2 regions of the Arthrobacter sp. PAMC25284 genome follow, and region 2 is predicted to be linked to the other one. Evidence: riboswitches for the same ligand, from Rfam matches in the RefSeq annotation. Region 2 holds a riboswitch; the other holds the start of a gene.
What was found. Region 2 has a riboswitch for thiamine pyrophosphate ahead of thiC (phosphomethylpyrimidine synthase ThiC). Riboswitches for the same ligand answer to the same signal wherever they lie in the genome.
Positions count from the first base shown of each region.

Region 1: it holds a riboswitch for thiamine pyrophosphate, as region 2 does, so the genes downstream of both, KY499_RS12875 (ECF transporter S component) here and thiC (phosphomethylpyrimidine synthase ThiC) in region 2, are expected to answer to the same signal.

Region 1 covers NZ_CP080382.1:2,786,495-2,793,637, reverse strand. Annotated here, with positions in the region: gene KY499_RS12895 (glutamate--cysteine ligase) at 1-299, opposite strand, end outside; gene KY499_RS12890 (UDP-N-acetylglucosamine 1-carboxyvinyltransferase) at 426-1,949, opposite strand; partial or broken gene KY499_RS12885 (energy-coupling factor transporter transmembrane component T family protein) at 2,054-2,858, opposite strand; gene KY499_RS12880 (ABC transporter ATP-binding protein) at 2,855-4,528, opposite strand; gene KY499_RS12875 (ECF transporter S component) at 4,545-5,192, opposite strand; TPP riboswitch at 5,257-5,399, opposite strand; gene KY499_RS12870 (DUF4235 domain-containing protein) at 5,595-5,858, shown strand; gene mnhG (monovalent cation/H(+) antiporter subunit G) at 5,889-6,317, opposite strand; gene KY499_RS12860 (monovalent cation/H+ antiporter complex subunit F) at 6,307-6,585, opposite strand; gene KY499_RS12855 (Na+/H+ antiporter subunit E) at 6,582-7,127, opposite strand; gene KY499_RS12850 (Na+/H+ antiporter subunit D) at 7,124-7,143, opposite strand, start outside.
Region 2 covers NZ_CP080382.1:111,596-118,738, forward strand. Annotated here, with positions in the region: gene ffh (signal recognition particle protein) at 1-466, shown strand, start outside; gene KY499_RS00485 (alpha/beta fold hydrolase) at 527-1,261, shown strand; gene thiC (phosphomethylpyrimidine synthase ThiC) at 1,302-3,143, opposite strand; TPP riboswitch at 3,112-3,219, opposite strand; gene KY499_RS00495 (amidohydrolase family protein) at 3,296-4,408, shown strand; gene KY499_RS00500 (VOC family protein) at 4,477-5,352, shown strand; gene KY499_RS00505 (hypothetical protein) at 5,561-5,998, shown strand; gene KY499_RS00510 (bifunctional diguanylate cyclase/phosphodiesterase) at 6,271-7,143, shown strand, end outside.

The sequences.
Region 1 (7,143 bases), 1.2 Mb from region 2:
GTCACCGGCGCGTGCGGCGACGTTGCCAGGGCGGCAACCCGGGCCCCGTGGGTCCGGGCGGCGCGGTCCGCGAGGTCCCGGTCCAGCCGGATTGCCCGGAGCAGCCCGGCGTAATCCCGGCACGGCGCCGTCTGGGTTTCGATTTGTTCGAGCTTGAGCTCATAGCTGAAGCCGGGTTCGTCCGGGCAGGCGGCGCCGTCGGGGCTCAGCTGTGCCATCAGGGCCGCAGCAAGAGCCAGCGGGGAACCAGTCGCCTCGTCGACAATCAGGAGTTCTTCCTCAACGCCGAAAGTGCGCATGATCCTATTTTGCCCGTGCGGACGTGTATGCAACAGATGGCGCGGACCAACGCGGAGCCACTTTTCGCCCGTCCGGCGGCCCCGGATGGGCGAACAGTGCCCCCGCGTTGGTCTTTCAGAGGAAGGCTAGTCCTGGAAGTACTCGATTTTCGCGCCGATGGTGTTGAGCCGCTCGGCCAGATCCTCATAGCCGCGCTCGATCACATAGATATTGCGCAGTTCCGAGACCCCCCGCGCGGCGAGCATGGCCAGCAGCAGGCAGGCCGCCGGGCGGAGCGCGGGCGGGCAGCCCACTTCGGCGGCCCGCCACCTGGTGGGTCCGTTGACGTAGATGCGGTGCGGGTCGAGCAGCTGCACACGGGCGCCCAGCTTGTTCAGTTCTGTCAGGTAGATGGCACGGTTCTCGTAGACCCAGTCGTGGATCATGGTCTGGCCCTCTGCATTGGCCGCGATGACCGCAAAGAACGGCAGGTTGTCGATGTTCAGCCCGGGGAACGGCATGGGGTGGATTTTGTCTTCCGGGGCGCGCAGCTCCGAGGGCCGGGTGGTGACGTCCACCAGCCGGGTCCGGCCGTTCCGGGCAAAGTACTCGCCGGAGACCTCGAGCTGCTGGCCCATCTGTTCCAGTGTCGCGAGCTCGATTTCCATGAACTCGATCGGGACACGGCGGACGGTGACCTCGGAGTTCGTCACGATCCCGGCTGTGATCAGGCTCATCGCCTCAATCGGGTCTTCTGAGGGGAAGTATTCGACGTCGACGTCGGCGGCGGGGTTGCCGACGATCCGCAGCGTCGTGGTGCCTACGCCGTCGATCTTCACGCCGAGCATCTGCAGGTAGAAACAGAGGTCCTGCACCATGTAGTTGGGGCTGGCGTTGCGGATGATGGTGGTGCCGCTGCGGTGCGCGGCAGCCATGATGGCGTTTTCGGTGACGGTGTCGCCGCGTTCGCTGAGCACGAAGGACCGGTCCTTACCGTCCGCCGGAGGAGCCTGTACCGCGTAGAAGCCGGCCGTGGCCTCAACGCTGAGACCAAACTGGCGCAGCGCCTGCATGTGTGGCTCGACCGTTCGGGTGCCGAGGTCGCAGCCGCCCGCGTAGGGGAGCCGGTACCCCGCGGATTCATCCAGCAGTGGCCCCAGCAGCATGATGACGCTGCGGGTCCGCCGGGCGGCCTCGACATCCATGGCGTCGAGGTTCAGTTTTGCGGGCCGGCGGATCCGGAGGTCGTTCACGTTGAGCCACGTGCACTCGACCCCGATGCTGGTCAGGACCTCGACGATCCGGTTGACCTCTTCGATCCGGGCCAGGCGGCGCAGGGTAGTGGTGCCGCGGTTGATGAGGCTGGCGCACAGCAGCGCGACGCCGGCGTTTTTGCTGCTATTGACGTCGACGGCGCCGGACAGGGTACGGCCGCCCTCCACCCTGAGGTGGGTCATCTGCGGCCGGCCCACTTTGACAATGCTGCGGCCGACGATGGCTTCCAGCCGCTGGATCATCTTGAGGCTGAGGTTCTGTTTGCCTTGCTCCATCCGGGCGATGGCACTCTGGCTCGTCCCGAGCTCGGCGGCGAGCTGCCCTTGGGTCCAGCCTTTCTCTCCCCGGGCGTCGCGGAGCAGGATGCCAACGTGTTCTGCAGTCTCTTGAGTCATTCCACGAAAATATCACAGATGAGTTACCCGAGGCAGGAAGTGCGGCCCGGTCCGCAGATTCGCCCCCTCATACCCACATCATGCGATAACCTGGCCAGCGGCCGCTACTGCTGCGCGAGGAAGACCATGTTCCATGTACCGGCTCCGAGGGCGGCGCCAACTGCGGCGGCGGCGATTCCCAGGCCGCCCAGCAGGACCCACGCGTCGAGGCCGCTGAACGTCGAAGGGCGTGCCCACGTCCGCTCGGCCCCGCCGAAACCGCGGGCTTCCATAGTGACAGCGAGCCGGGAAGCGCGCCTGATCGCCTGAACCAGCAGTCCAAAACTCTGCCCCAGGGTGGCCCGGATCCGCTGGTAGGGGTTGCCGCGCGAGCCCACGCCGCGGGCCCCGCCGGGCCATCCCGATGGTCTGCCATTCTTCGGCCATCAGCCCCACCAGCCGCATCGCGGCCAGGGTTCCCAGCACAAAGCGGTGCGGCAGCTTTGCCTTCTGGGCGAGCGCATCAGCCAGATCGGTGGGGTCCGTGCAGCTCATCAGCAGCACGGCGGGGAGGGCAATTGCGAGCCCGCGCAGCGCGAACCCCAACCCCAGCTGCAAGGAGCCCTCACTGATGGACCAGATCCCGGTGTCGACCAGGATGGACCCGGTGTCCGGCGCCAGGATGGCGGTGCTCCATCCGCCCAGTGCCGCGGCCAGGATCAGTGGCCATCCGCGCTGCCACAGCAGGACCAGGGTCAGGCCGGCGAGGGGAAACAGGAGCAGTTCGAACGCCAGTGCCACCGAGGCCGAGACCCAATCGATGGACAACGCCAGCACGAAGGTAATGAGGACGACGGCCGTGAACTTAGCCAGCGGGTTGGCCCGGGTCAGCACGGACCGGTTGCCGCGAAGGGCCAGGGCATCCCTCATGACGGGGCCGCCCCGGGCAGTTCGCGGCCCCGGAGGTCATGGTGGCCCCCGCCGTGCTCCCGGCTGCCGCGCCCGGCGCGGCCCGGAGCGCCGAGGCTGAGTTCCGTACCGCCCAGGGCTGCCGTAAATTCCTGGTCATGGGTCACGGAGACGATCGCGGTTCCGGCATCGAGCAGCTCGGACAGGAAGGAAGCGAGCTCGGCCCACGTGTTTGCGTCCTGGCCGAAGGTGGGCTCGTCAAGGACCAGCACCTGTGGGTGGGCGGCGAGGACGGTGGCCACCGACAGCCGCCGCTTCTCCCCGCCGGAGAGCGTGTAGGGGTTGGCATCCACGAGGTCGGTCAGCCGCAGCCGCTCCAAAAGCTCCTCCACCCGGTCCTCTCCGTAGCCGAGGTGGCGGGGGCCGAACATCAGTTCATCGATCACCCGGCCGGTGACGAACTGGTGCTCGGGTTCCTGGAACACCGTCCCGATCCGTGCAATCAGCTGTTGGGCCTTCCACTGGTAGGGGTCACTTCCGACGCCGGCGCTCAGGGCATCGCTGGCGCTCACGGTTCCGGCGACGGGGCGGAGCAAGCCTGCCAGTGTCAGCGCGAAGGTCGATTTCCCGGCGCCGTTCGGGCCGGTGATGGTCAGGGCTTCGCCGGCGCGGACCCCGGTGGTGATCCCGGCCTGCACGGGCTGCGGGGCAATCCGGCGGAAGCCGTCCCGGAGCCCGGCCCGTCGCGGCTGCGCGCGCGAAACCGCCAGCTGTTCCGCGGCGAGCAGCACGCCGCCTGCGGCAGAGGGCCCGGCGCCCCGTCCCGCACCGTGTGCGGCAGCATCACCCCGCCGGGCTGTGGTGCGGGCCCGGGTGGCGGGCACATGGCCAGGCACCCAGACGCCCGCAGCCATGAGCATGTCCCGCGCCTGATCAAGCACCGCGTCCGGCGTGCCGTCGATCAGCACTGCCGGCTCCGTGGCGGAGCCCGGCTGCAGCACCACGATCCGGTCCACGAGATCTTTCCAGACCGCAACGCGGTGCTCCACGACCACCAGGGTGGCCCCGGTCTTTTCCAGGCAGCGGCCTACCGCGTCGCGGACTTCGAGCACACCGGCGGGGTCCAGGTTGGCGGTGGGCTCATCCAGCAGCAGCAGCCCGGGGCGCATGGCCAGGATGCCGGCCAGCGCCAGCCGCTGCTTCTGTCCGCCCGAGAGGGCCGACGTGGGATGGTCCTGGGACAGTGCGCCGAGCCCGACGTCGTCGAGTGATTCGTGCACGCGCGCCCAGATTTCCGCGGGAGGCACCGATAGGTTTTCGGCGCCGAAAGCTACGTCGTCACCGACCCGGGACAGCACGACCTGGGTCTCCGGGTCCTGCTGGACCAGGCCGGCACGGCCACGCCGGTCCCGGGGCGGGGCCCCGTCGATCAGGAGGCTGCCGGTCTCGTCGGAATCCCCGGTATCACCGGATTCACCTGGCTCACCGGCGGAACTATCGCCGAGCACGCCCGCGAGGGCATGGAGCAGGGTGGATTTGCCAGCGCCGGATGGGCCCAGCAGGAGGACCCGTTCGCCAGGCCGGATGTCCAGGTCCAGCGCATTCACGGCGGGCCGGGCTCGCCCGGCATGCCGCCAGCCCCAACCCCGTGCCGTGACGGCCGCGGGGCGGACTGCCTGAATCGATGTCATGAGGGCTGTCCCGTGATCAGGAAAAGACGGGCTCCGTGGCGGCCTTGCGGGAGGCAAACGAGCCCAGGACACCGGTCCTGGCCAGGCCCCGGGTCGCGAGCCAGGACAGCCCGCCGGCGATGAGGGCTCCGGAGATGGTGGTGCAGATGATGTAGACAAGCTTGTCCGGTGCGGCATAGGCGATGTTCCAGCCCCACGGCGTAAACGAGTCATTGAGTCCGCAGAACAGGCCCGCGCCGGCACCGGCCAGCAACGCCACCGGCAGGTTGAACTTCCGGTAGAGAGCCGGGACGCTGAACTTCTTGTACAGGACCAGCGCGAACACCAGCTCCGCGCCGAGGCCCTGCAGCAGGCCCGAGGTGAGCACCGCGACCCCGTATTGCGAGCCCATGAACAACTCACCTGTCGCGGCCACGGTTTCGCAGAACAAAGCGGCTCCGGGCTTTCGGATGATGAGCATGCCCAGCACGGCCGGGATCATCCAGCCGCCGGCGTAGAGGCCGGTGAGCGGCGGATAGAGTGCATTAATGGGCGCGGAAATCACGTTGGCGCCCTGGGACCAGGCCCAGAAGATCACGCCGCCGGCGACCGCGATCAACGCGGCCACCACGATGTCCACAACGCGCCAGTTATAGCTGGTCTTCTTGGTTACTACAGATGTCATGCCGTCCTCCTGAGGAACAGGAGGGGAGGGTGCCCGGTCCGACAGCTTCCGCCGCCGCACCGGGCACTCTGAGAACTCGACTCCCTTGCGCCGGTACTAACCGGATCAGGTTCGAGGGTCTGCGGCTGTCCGCACTCTCAGCGCCCGCCTGTGATGCCTCTGGATTTCTCCAGTGGTGTCGCCGGCGGCGCTCCCCTGTCGTATTAAAAATCACCCTTGTGGGCGTGGCCCAGCTTACACCTGAAGCGCCGCGCTTTCACGGCCTGCAGTAACATTCGGCGGCCGAAAGACGTATTCTGCCCGGTCCCGGCGGCGCAGCCGGAGCCGGACGGCCGGTATGGACGGGCCCGGCGAAAACGTTAGGCTGGTCAAGTCCAGTTCCCGCCCCCTAGGAGTCCCGGTATGAACCTCTTCATCAAACTGCTCGGCACCGGCATCAGCCTGCTCGCCGGTTTCGTCGGCACCAAGTTGGTCGACACCACTTGGGAAAAGATCACCGGGTCCAAACCGCCCAAAGGCGACGACGACGACGTTCCCACCACCCTGCGCCACGCACTGACATTTGCTCTCATCTCGGCGTCGGTCAGCGCCATCATCCAGGTCCTCGCGAACCGTGGCACCCAGCGGGCCATCACCCGCTTCGCTAAAACCCAGGACATCGTCTAAGCGCCAGCGGCCGGACGGACTGCCGTCGGCTTACCTGCCGTGCGGTGCGCCGGATCCGGCAGGCCCGCCGTCGTCGGCGTTCGGATCAGGCTGGGCGGCCGCCTGCTGGACCACGGCTTCGAGCTCGTCCGTGCTCAACAGCTCCGGGTGCAGGTGCTTGGTCCGGTAGCCTGCCCTGCCCACCATGTGGGCGGACACAGGCACGGTGAGCAGCTGAAAGATCCAGGCCACCAGCAGGACGGGCCACACCCACCAGGTCCGCATCTGCAGCCCCAGGGCGAAGAGCAGCAGGAACAGACCCAGCACCTGGGGTTTGGTGGCGGCGTGCATCCGGCTCATAAGATCCGGGAAACGCAGCAGCCCGATGGCCGCCGCGAGCGACAGCAGGGCGCCGGCCACCATAAAGACGGCGGAGACGGCGTCGATCACTGCCTCGACGGGGAAATCCTCAGGAGTCACGGGGAGTCTCCCTTCGGTCCGCGACGAACCGGGCCACGGTCACGGATCCGACAAAGCCGATGATGGAGATCGCCACAACCAGCATGATGTTGTTGAGGCGGCGGTTCACGGCCATGTCGATGCACAGCGCGGCCGCAAAAATGGCCAGCAGCACGTCGGCCGCGAGCACCCGATCCAGCAGCGAGGGGCCGACCGCGATCCGGATAATCGCTCCGACGGCGGCCAGGGACAAAACGATGGCGGTCACGGTCAGGACGAGCTGCATCACGCGCCCCCCTCCTGTTTTAGGGCGGACAATTCCTCGCGCGACCCCATGATGCGGATCAGCCCGGCCTCGGTGTCGCGGACCTCCTTGCGGAGCCGGGCCACGTCCCGGGCAGTACGGACGTTGATTCCGTGGATGTAGAGCGTGGAGGTGGACCGGTCCACCTCCACCACCAGCGAGCCCGGGATCAGCGAGATGACGTGCCCCGTGGCCGTGACCAGCAGATCGGAGTGGCTGCGCAGGGGGACCGCGACGATGGCGCTGATCACCCGCGGCCCGGTCACCACGGCCAGCACCAGAAGCTGGATGCTCGCCGCCACCACTTTGCCCAGGAAGATGACGGCGAACGCGATGGCGCGCAGCACATTGAACCGGCCGCCCAGCTCCACCGGGGGAAGGTAAAGCAGCCGGGCGACCACCACCGAGATCAAGGCACCGAAGAGCAGGTTACCCGCGCTGAAGTCCTGCCACAGCGCGCCCCAGACGAAGACGAGCCAGACGAGCAGGGGCACTTCCTGGCGGAGTGAGATCCGCTGCCTGCTCATGTCCCGGCCCCCGGCT
Region 2 (7,143 bases):
GGAGCAGTTCGACGAACGCGAGATCGACCGGGTTGAGGCGATTGTCCGGTCGATGACGCCGCACGAGCGCGTCGCACCGAAAATCATCAACGGTTCCCGCCGCGCCCGCATCGCCCGCGGTTCCGGCGTGCACGTTTCCGAAGTCAATGGCCTCCTGGAGCGGTTTGCGCAGGCCCAGAAGATGATGAAGAAGATGGCCGCCGGCGGCGGGATGCCCGGCATGCCGGGGATGCCGGGCGCCGGGGGAGCGGCCCGCAAGGGTGCCAAGAACGCGCCGAAGAAGAAGGCGCGCTCCGGCAACCCCGCCAAGGCCGCCCAGGAACTTCGCGACGCGGAGGCCCGGCGCGCGGCAGGGGCCAAGGCCTTGCCGACCGGAGCTTCCTTCGGCCAGCAGGGCGGGGATTTTGATCCCTCCCAGCTGAACCTGCCCAAGGGCTTCGATAAATTCCTCGGCGGAGACAAGTAACCCGCCAACCGCTGCTATGTCGCCCGCCGGATTGACGGGTCGGTGCCCTAGGGTTAGAGAATGTTCAAGCAGCGCGTAGTTTTTGTCCACGGGGCAGGCAGCTTCGGGGCTGCCGCGTGGCCGAAGCAGCACGGATTGGCGCTCTCCTACGATGCCCTTTTCCTCCGGCGTCACGGGTTTGAACCAGACGCTGAACCACTTGAAACGGACTTCGCCGCGGACACCGCCATAGTCCTGGCATCGCTGGCCGATGACGGCCGCGGTGAGGCCGGCGGCCACGTCGTGGCCCACTCGCAGGGAGCCATCGCGGCGATGATGGCCGCCGTCCAGCGGCCCGATCTTGTCCAGTCCCTCACCCTGGTGGAACCGGCCTGCCTGTCGCTGACGGCTGAACTGCCGGCGTCGGCGGCGCACCGGGCCTTGATGCAGCCCCTGTATGACGTCCGCCATCAGCTCAGCGACGAAGACTTTCAGCGCGAGTACCTTCGGCGGGCGTTCTCCGCAGACGCCCCCGGGGCGACAACGCCGGAGGCCGTCCGCGCTGCCCGGCGGCTGCGGTTGCAGGCGCCGCCCTGGGAGGCGCCGCTGCAGATCGTCCCCGGCGTGCCCACCCTGGTCCTGACCGGCGGCTGGGAACCGCTCTACGAGGAAATCGCCGGCTATTTGCGGGAGACCGGCGCCCTGCACCACGTCGCCGCGGGCGGGCACCGGCCCCAGGATTCGGCGGAAGGCCGCCGGATCATCCGTTCATTCATTGCCGAAGTCAGCCGGTCCCAGCACGCCCAGGCGTGCTGATCGGGACCGTCCGCGGATCCTCCGGCAACCGTCCGGCCGGCTAGGCGCGGCCGCCGACTGAGAGCTCCGGAAGGTAAACCTTCCCGCCTGAGGCGAGGAACTCCTGGCTCTTTTCCCGCATCCCGGCTGCCATCTCGGCCAGCGCGGCCTGCGACTCCGCGGATCCGTATTCGTCGCGGATGTCCTGGCTGATCCGCATGGAACAGAACTTCGGTCCGCACATGGAGCAGAAGTGGGCCGTCTTGGCAGGTTCTGCCGGCAGCGTCTCGTCGTGGAAGGATTCGGCCGTGACCGGGTCCAGGGAGAGGGCGAACTGGTCGCGCCAGCGGAATTCGAACCGCGCCTTGGAGAGTGCATCGTCGCGTTCGTGGGCGCCCGGGTGGCCTTTCGCGAGGTCGGCAGCGTGGGCGGCGATCTTGTAGGTGATGACGCCGGTCTTGACGTCGTCCTTGTTCGGAAGCCCGAGATGTTCTTTGGGCGTGACGTAGCAGAGCATTGCCGTGCCGTAGCGGGCAATCTCGGTGGCGCCGATTGCCGAGGTGATGTGGTCATAGCCGGGAGCGATGTCGGTGACCAGCGGGCCGAGCGTGTAGAACGGGGCGCCCTGGCAGAGTTCCTGCTGGCGTTCGACGTTTTCACGGACGAGGTGGAAGGGAATGTGGCCCGGACCTTCCACCATGACCTGGACATCGTATTCCCACGCCCGTTTCGTCAGTTCGGCCAGGGTGTCCAGTTCGGCGAACTGCGCGGCGTCGTTCGCGTCCGCCGTCGCGCCCGGGCGCAGCCCGTCCCCGAGTGAGAACGCGACGTCGTATTTGGCGAAGATTTCGCACAGCTCGTCAAAGTGCGTGTACAGGAAGTTTTCCTGGTGGTGTGCGAGGCACCACCCCGCCATGATGGCACCGCCCCTGGACACGATCCCCGTGACACGGTTGGCCGTGAGCGGTACGTAGCGCAGGAGGACGCCGGCGTGGACGGTCATGTAGTCCACGCCCTGCTCGCACTGTTCGATCACTGTGTCCCGGTAGATCTCCCAGGTGAGCGCGTTGGCCTCGCCGTTGACTTTTTCCAGCGCCTGGTAGATCGGGACGGTGCCGATCGGGACGGGCGCATTGCGGATCAGCCACTCCCGGGTGGTGTGGATATCGTCTCCGGTGGAGAGGTCCATGACGGTGTCCGCTCCCCACTTCGTGGCCCACTGCAGCTTGTCCACTTCCTCCGCGATGGAGCTGGTGACGGCCGAGTTCCCGATGTTGGCGTTGATCTTGACCAGGAAGGCCTTGCCAATAATCATCGGCTCGGACTCGGGGTGGTTGATGTTGTTGGGGATGATGGCGCGGCCGGCCGCCACCTCGCTGCGAACCAGCTCCACATCGCAGTTTTCCCGCAGCGCCACGAACTGCATTTCCGGGGTGATGATGCCCTGCTTTGCGTAGCGCATCTGGGTTACGGTCGTGCCTTCGACGGCGCGGCGGGGCACCGGTTGTGTGCCCTTCCACTCGGCGGAGGCGGCGCCGCGACGCACGGCCGACTTGCCGTCGTCGAGCAGGTTCCGTTCCCGGCCGCTGTACGGCTCGGTGTCCTTGCGGGCCTCGATCCACGGGGCGCGGAACGGCTCGAGACCCACCACGGGATCGCTGCCGGGGCCCTCCGTCCGATAGACCCGGAACGGGGCGTTGGGCTCGCCATTCGGGGAGATTTCCAGCGCGATTTCGGTGACCGGGACGCGGATCCCCGTTGTGTCGTCAGCGATGTAAGCCAGCGAGTGCGACTTCAAGGACTGGGTTTCAGCCCTCTCCGTTGTACCGGGTGCTTCATCTTGGGCAGGGCTGTGCTGTATTTCTGTGGTGCTCAAAGGATTACTCACTTCCTTCGCCGGCATTACCCGGACAGGTTCAACGGTCGCAGGCTGCATCAGCCCGATCTCAGCCCCTGCAAGGGCACCCGTGTGGTCGTAGATGAAGCTACCACACGCCGGACCAGGTGCCGTGATATGACCGGGCCGGGGCCGGCAGGAGGTCTACGCTTGGAGTCATGAACAGGATCATCGAGTTCAGCGGCCCGGTGCTGACCGCCCCGGACCGGGAAGAGCATGGACTGTGGTCGGTCGACGGCGTCCTGACCTTCCGGCGGCCTGCCGTCAGACCGGACCGGGTCCTCGCCGGCTGGGTGATCCCGGGCCTCGTGGACGCCCACTGCCACATCGGACTCGGACCCGGTGGGGATGTCCCGGACCATACCGCCGAGGAACAGGCGCTCACGGACCGGAACGCCGGCACCCTGCTGGTGCGCGACGCCGGGGCTGTCCACGACACCCGCTGGCTGCAGCAGCGGGCCGACCTGCCGCGCATCATCCGGGCCGGACGGCATATCGCCCGGACCCGGCGGTACCTGCGGGGTTTCGCCGTCGAGGTTGAACCGGAAGGCCTCGTAGAGGCTGTGCGGAAACAGGCCAAGGCCGGGGACGGCTGGGTCAAACTCGTCGGGGACTGGATCGACCGTGACGCCGGGGACCTTGCCCCGAGCTTCCCGGCCCGAGTACTTAAGGACGCCGTCGAGGCGGCCCACGACGAAGGCGCGCGGGTGACGGCGCATTGTTTCGCTGAGGACACGCTCGATGACATGCTCGACGCCGGGATCGACTGCATCGAGCACGCCACCGGGCTCCTTCCCCGGCACCTTCCGCGTTTCGTGGAGCAGGGCGTCCCGATCGTCCCTACCCTGATCAACATCGCCACGTTCCCGGACATTGCCGCCCAGGCCGAGGCGAGGTTTCCGCGCTACGCCGCGCACATGCGCTCGCTCTGGCAGCGCCGCAGCGAGCGGATCCTCGAGGCCTTCGAGGCCGGGGTTCCGATTTACACCGGCACTGATGCCGGGAGCGTAATCCGGCACGGGCGCATTGTGGACGAAATCCAGGCATTGCACGCCGCAGGCCTGCCGGCCAGGGCGGCCCTCGACGCCGGGACCTGGTCCGCACGGGACTGGCTCGGCGCCGACGGGATCAGCGAGGGGGCCAGCGCCGACGTCCTGGTCTGCGCCGAGGATCCCCGGACCAATCTGGGCACCCTGCAGGAACTCAAGCACATTGTCCTTCGCGGCGAACCGGTCGCTCCGGCAGCAACCGGCCCATTAGGAATAAATTGAAGCTTCAAGTAATTTAGCCTTATGTAGGGTCATCGAGGGTCGGTGGCCGCAGGAACACCGGAGCGCCCATGACCGCAGAAACCAGCACCCAGGATCTTCTTCCCGCCGAACTCGCCATGGGCACCGTGATGCTCAAGGTGGGGGACATGAAACTCATGTCGGACTACTATCAGCGTGCCCTCGGCCTGGACATTGTGGCGGAGCAGGACGGCGGGCTCTACCTCGGCCGCCGACGTAAACCCCTTGTGCACCTCGCCCCGGCCCCCGGACTGAGGATCCCCTCCCGCGGCGAGGCCGGACTCTTCCACACGGCGCTGCTGTTCGAGGACCAGCCTGCGCTGGCCGCCACGGTCGCCAGCGCTGCGCAGTACGCGCCGCAGTCCTTCACTGGAAGCGCGGACCACCTCGTCAGCGAGGCCTTCTATTTCACCGATCCCGAGGGTAACGGGATTGAGCTGTACTGGGACCGGCCCCGCGATGCCTGGTCCTGGGACGGCATGAATGTGGTCATGGACAGCCTGGCCCTCCCGCCGCAGCGATTCCTCGAACAATTCCTGACCGAGGAATCGGTGACCGGGCAGCGCGGGACCGCGGCCGGCGTCGGACACGTCCACCTCCAGGTCGGCGACGTGCAGTCCGCCCATGACTTCTACGTCGGAACGCTTGGCTTCGAAAAGACCGCCGGCTGGCACGGCCAGGCCCTCTTCGTCTCCGCCGGCGGCTATCACCATCACATGGCCATGAACGTCTGGAACAGCCGCGGCGCCGGACCCCGGCATGACACGCTGGGGCTCGGTGAGGTGCTGATTGAACTGCCCTCGGCAGACGACGTCGGGGCGCTCGCCGACCGGCTTAGGGTCGCCGGTATGGAATCGCACCACACCGGAGCCGAACTGCGCTTCGAGGATCCATGGCGCAACCGCATCCGTGTCGCGGTGCGCTGACGCCAACTGCGCTGACTGCCAACTGCGCTGGCCGCTGGACATGCCCAGCGCAGACTCCCAGCGATGGGCATAGTGGCTATATGTCCAGTGGTCGCGGTCAAGGGAGGGCATGCCCAGTCCAGCCCCGACGATGCCGCCCCCAAGCGGCTAGGCTGAAGCAAATGCCAAGATGCGGCCCAGCGCTGCCAGAAAACTAAGGACCAGCTTCATGGGCTTCACCGAAATCTTTGTGTCCACCCACGACGAAGCCCTCCGGCGCGCCGCGGCCCTTGAAAGTGGCGGGGCCGCCGCGCCGGGGGCACTGCGGATCGCGGACATCAGCGACTTCGAAATTGAACGGCTCGGCGACCTGGCCGGGGCCGCCGTGCACGCCGCGGGATCAAACTATGAGCTGGCCATGGTCGACGTGTCCAGTGACGCGCTCCTCGGCGTCCCGGACGCCATGGTCCGGGTCCTCGCTGACCTGCTCAGCTACGAAACCGAAGGCGAAGGCAACGTCCTTGAGGACGTGGCCGAGGGCTGGGCGGCAGAGGAGGACATGCCCTTCGGCGCGGACCAGGCGCTGGGCCATGTCCGCCGCCTGGCCGAACTGGCCGCCGGCGTTGATCCGACCAGCAGGGCGGGGCTTTACGTCTGGACGGCCTGACCTCCCCGGCGGCACTGGCCGGTAGACCAGGCCAGCAGACCTGGCCGGTAGACCAGGCCGGCGACCTGGCCGGTAGACCTGGCCGGGAGACCAGGCCGGCGACCTGGCCGGTAGACCTGGCCGGCGGCGCTGGCCGGTACATCCGTGCGGGGCATGAGGCCGGACCCTGGTGCCCTTGGCCCACACGGCGCCCCCGATGGTCCCGGGTTCGTTGAGACCGTGGGCTATCCTCGGCTCATTGGTAACAAGGAAAATTTTTTGGGGGAGTAACGATGGGGGAACCGCTGGCGGCCGGGGTGCGGTGGCCTGGCCGGCTGCGCCGACGGGTCCGGGCGATGTCCGGTCCGGCCGTGGCGATGTGGCTCGTGGTGGCCGGGTACCTCGTGGCCCTGGCGATGCACGGCAACGGCTACAGCCTTTGGATTGACGGCTGGCTGGGCCCGGTTGCCATATGGATGCCGGCGCTGGTCTGCTGGGCCGCTGTGGTCAGGCGGCGGCTCTGGAGCATACCCAGCGTTGCGGTCAGCCTGGCCGTGACGTGCTTCGCGCTGGGGGACCAGTACTACATCCTTGCCTCGGATGACGGAGCGGGAATTCCCGACATCTCACTGGCGGACGCGGGCTATCTGGCGGTTTATCCACTCATGTTCATTGCCCTCGCAGCCACGGTCCGGCGGCGGGCCCCGCAGTGGGCACAGTCGGTGCTGCTGGACGCGGCAGTCGGGGCCCTCGGAGCCGCCGCCGTGCTGGCGGTTGTCCTCGACCCGGTTCTTAGCCCGGAAACGGAGGACCCGTTGTCGGCGGCGGCGGTAGTGTCTGCGGCCTATCCGTTGATGGACCTGGTCCTGATCTCGGCAGCCGTGGGAATGGCGGCGGCCCCGAAGCTTCAGCTCGGACGTTCGGGTGTCCCGCTGATCGCAGGCCTGTTCGTCTTCGCCTTTTCTGATGCGGCGTATGCGCTCCTGACGGCTGAAGACGCCTACGTCATAGGAACACTTCTGGACGCCGGCTGGGTGCTGGGACTCGCTCTGATGGCAGTGTGGGTGGAGCACCCGCCCGCGGAGGTGGCTCCAGGCCCGGCCCCCGGGCAGCCCCATGCGCTGGCTGTATCGACGACCGCTACGCTGGCCGGGCTGAGCATCCTG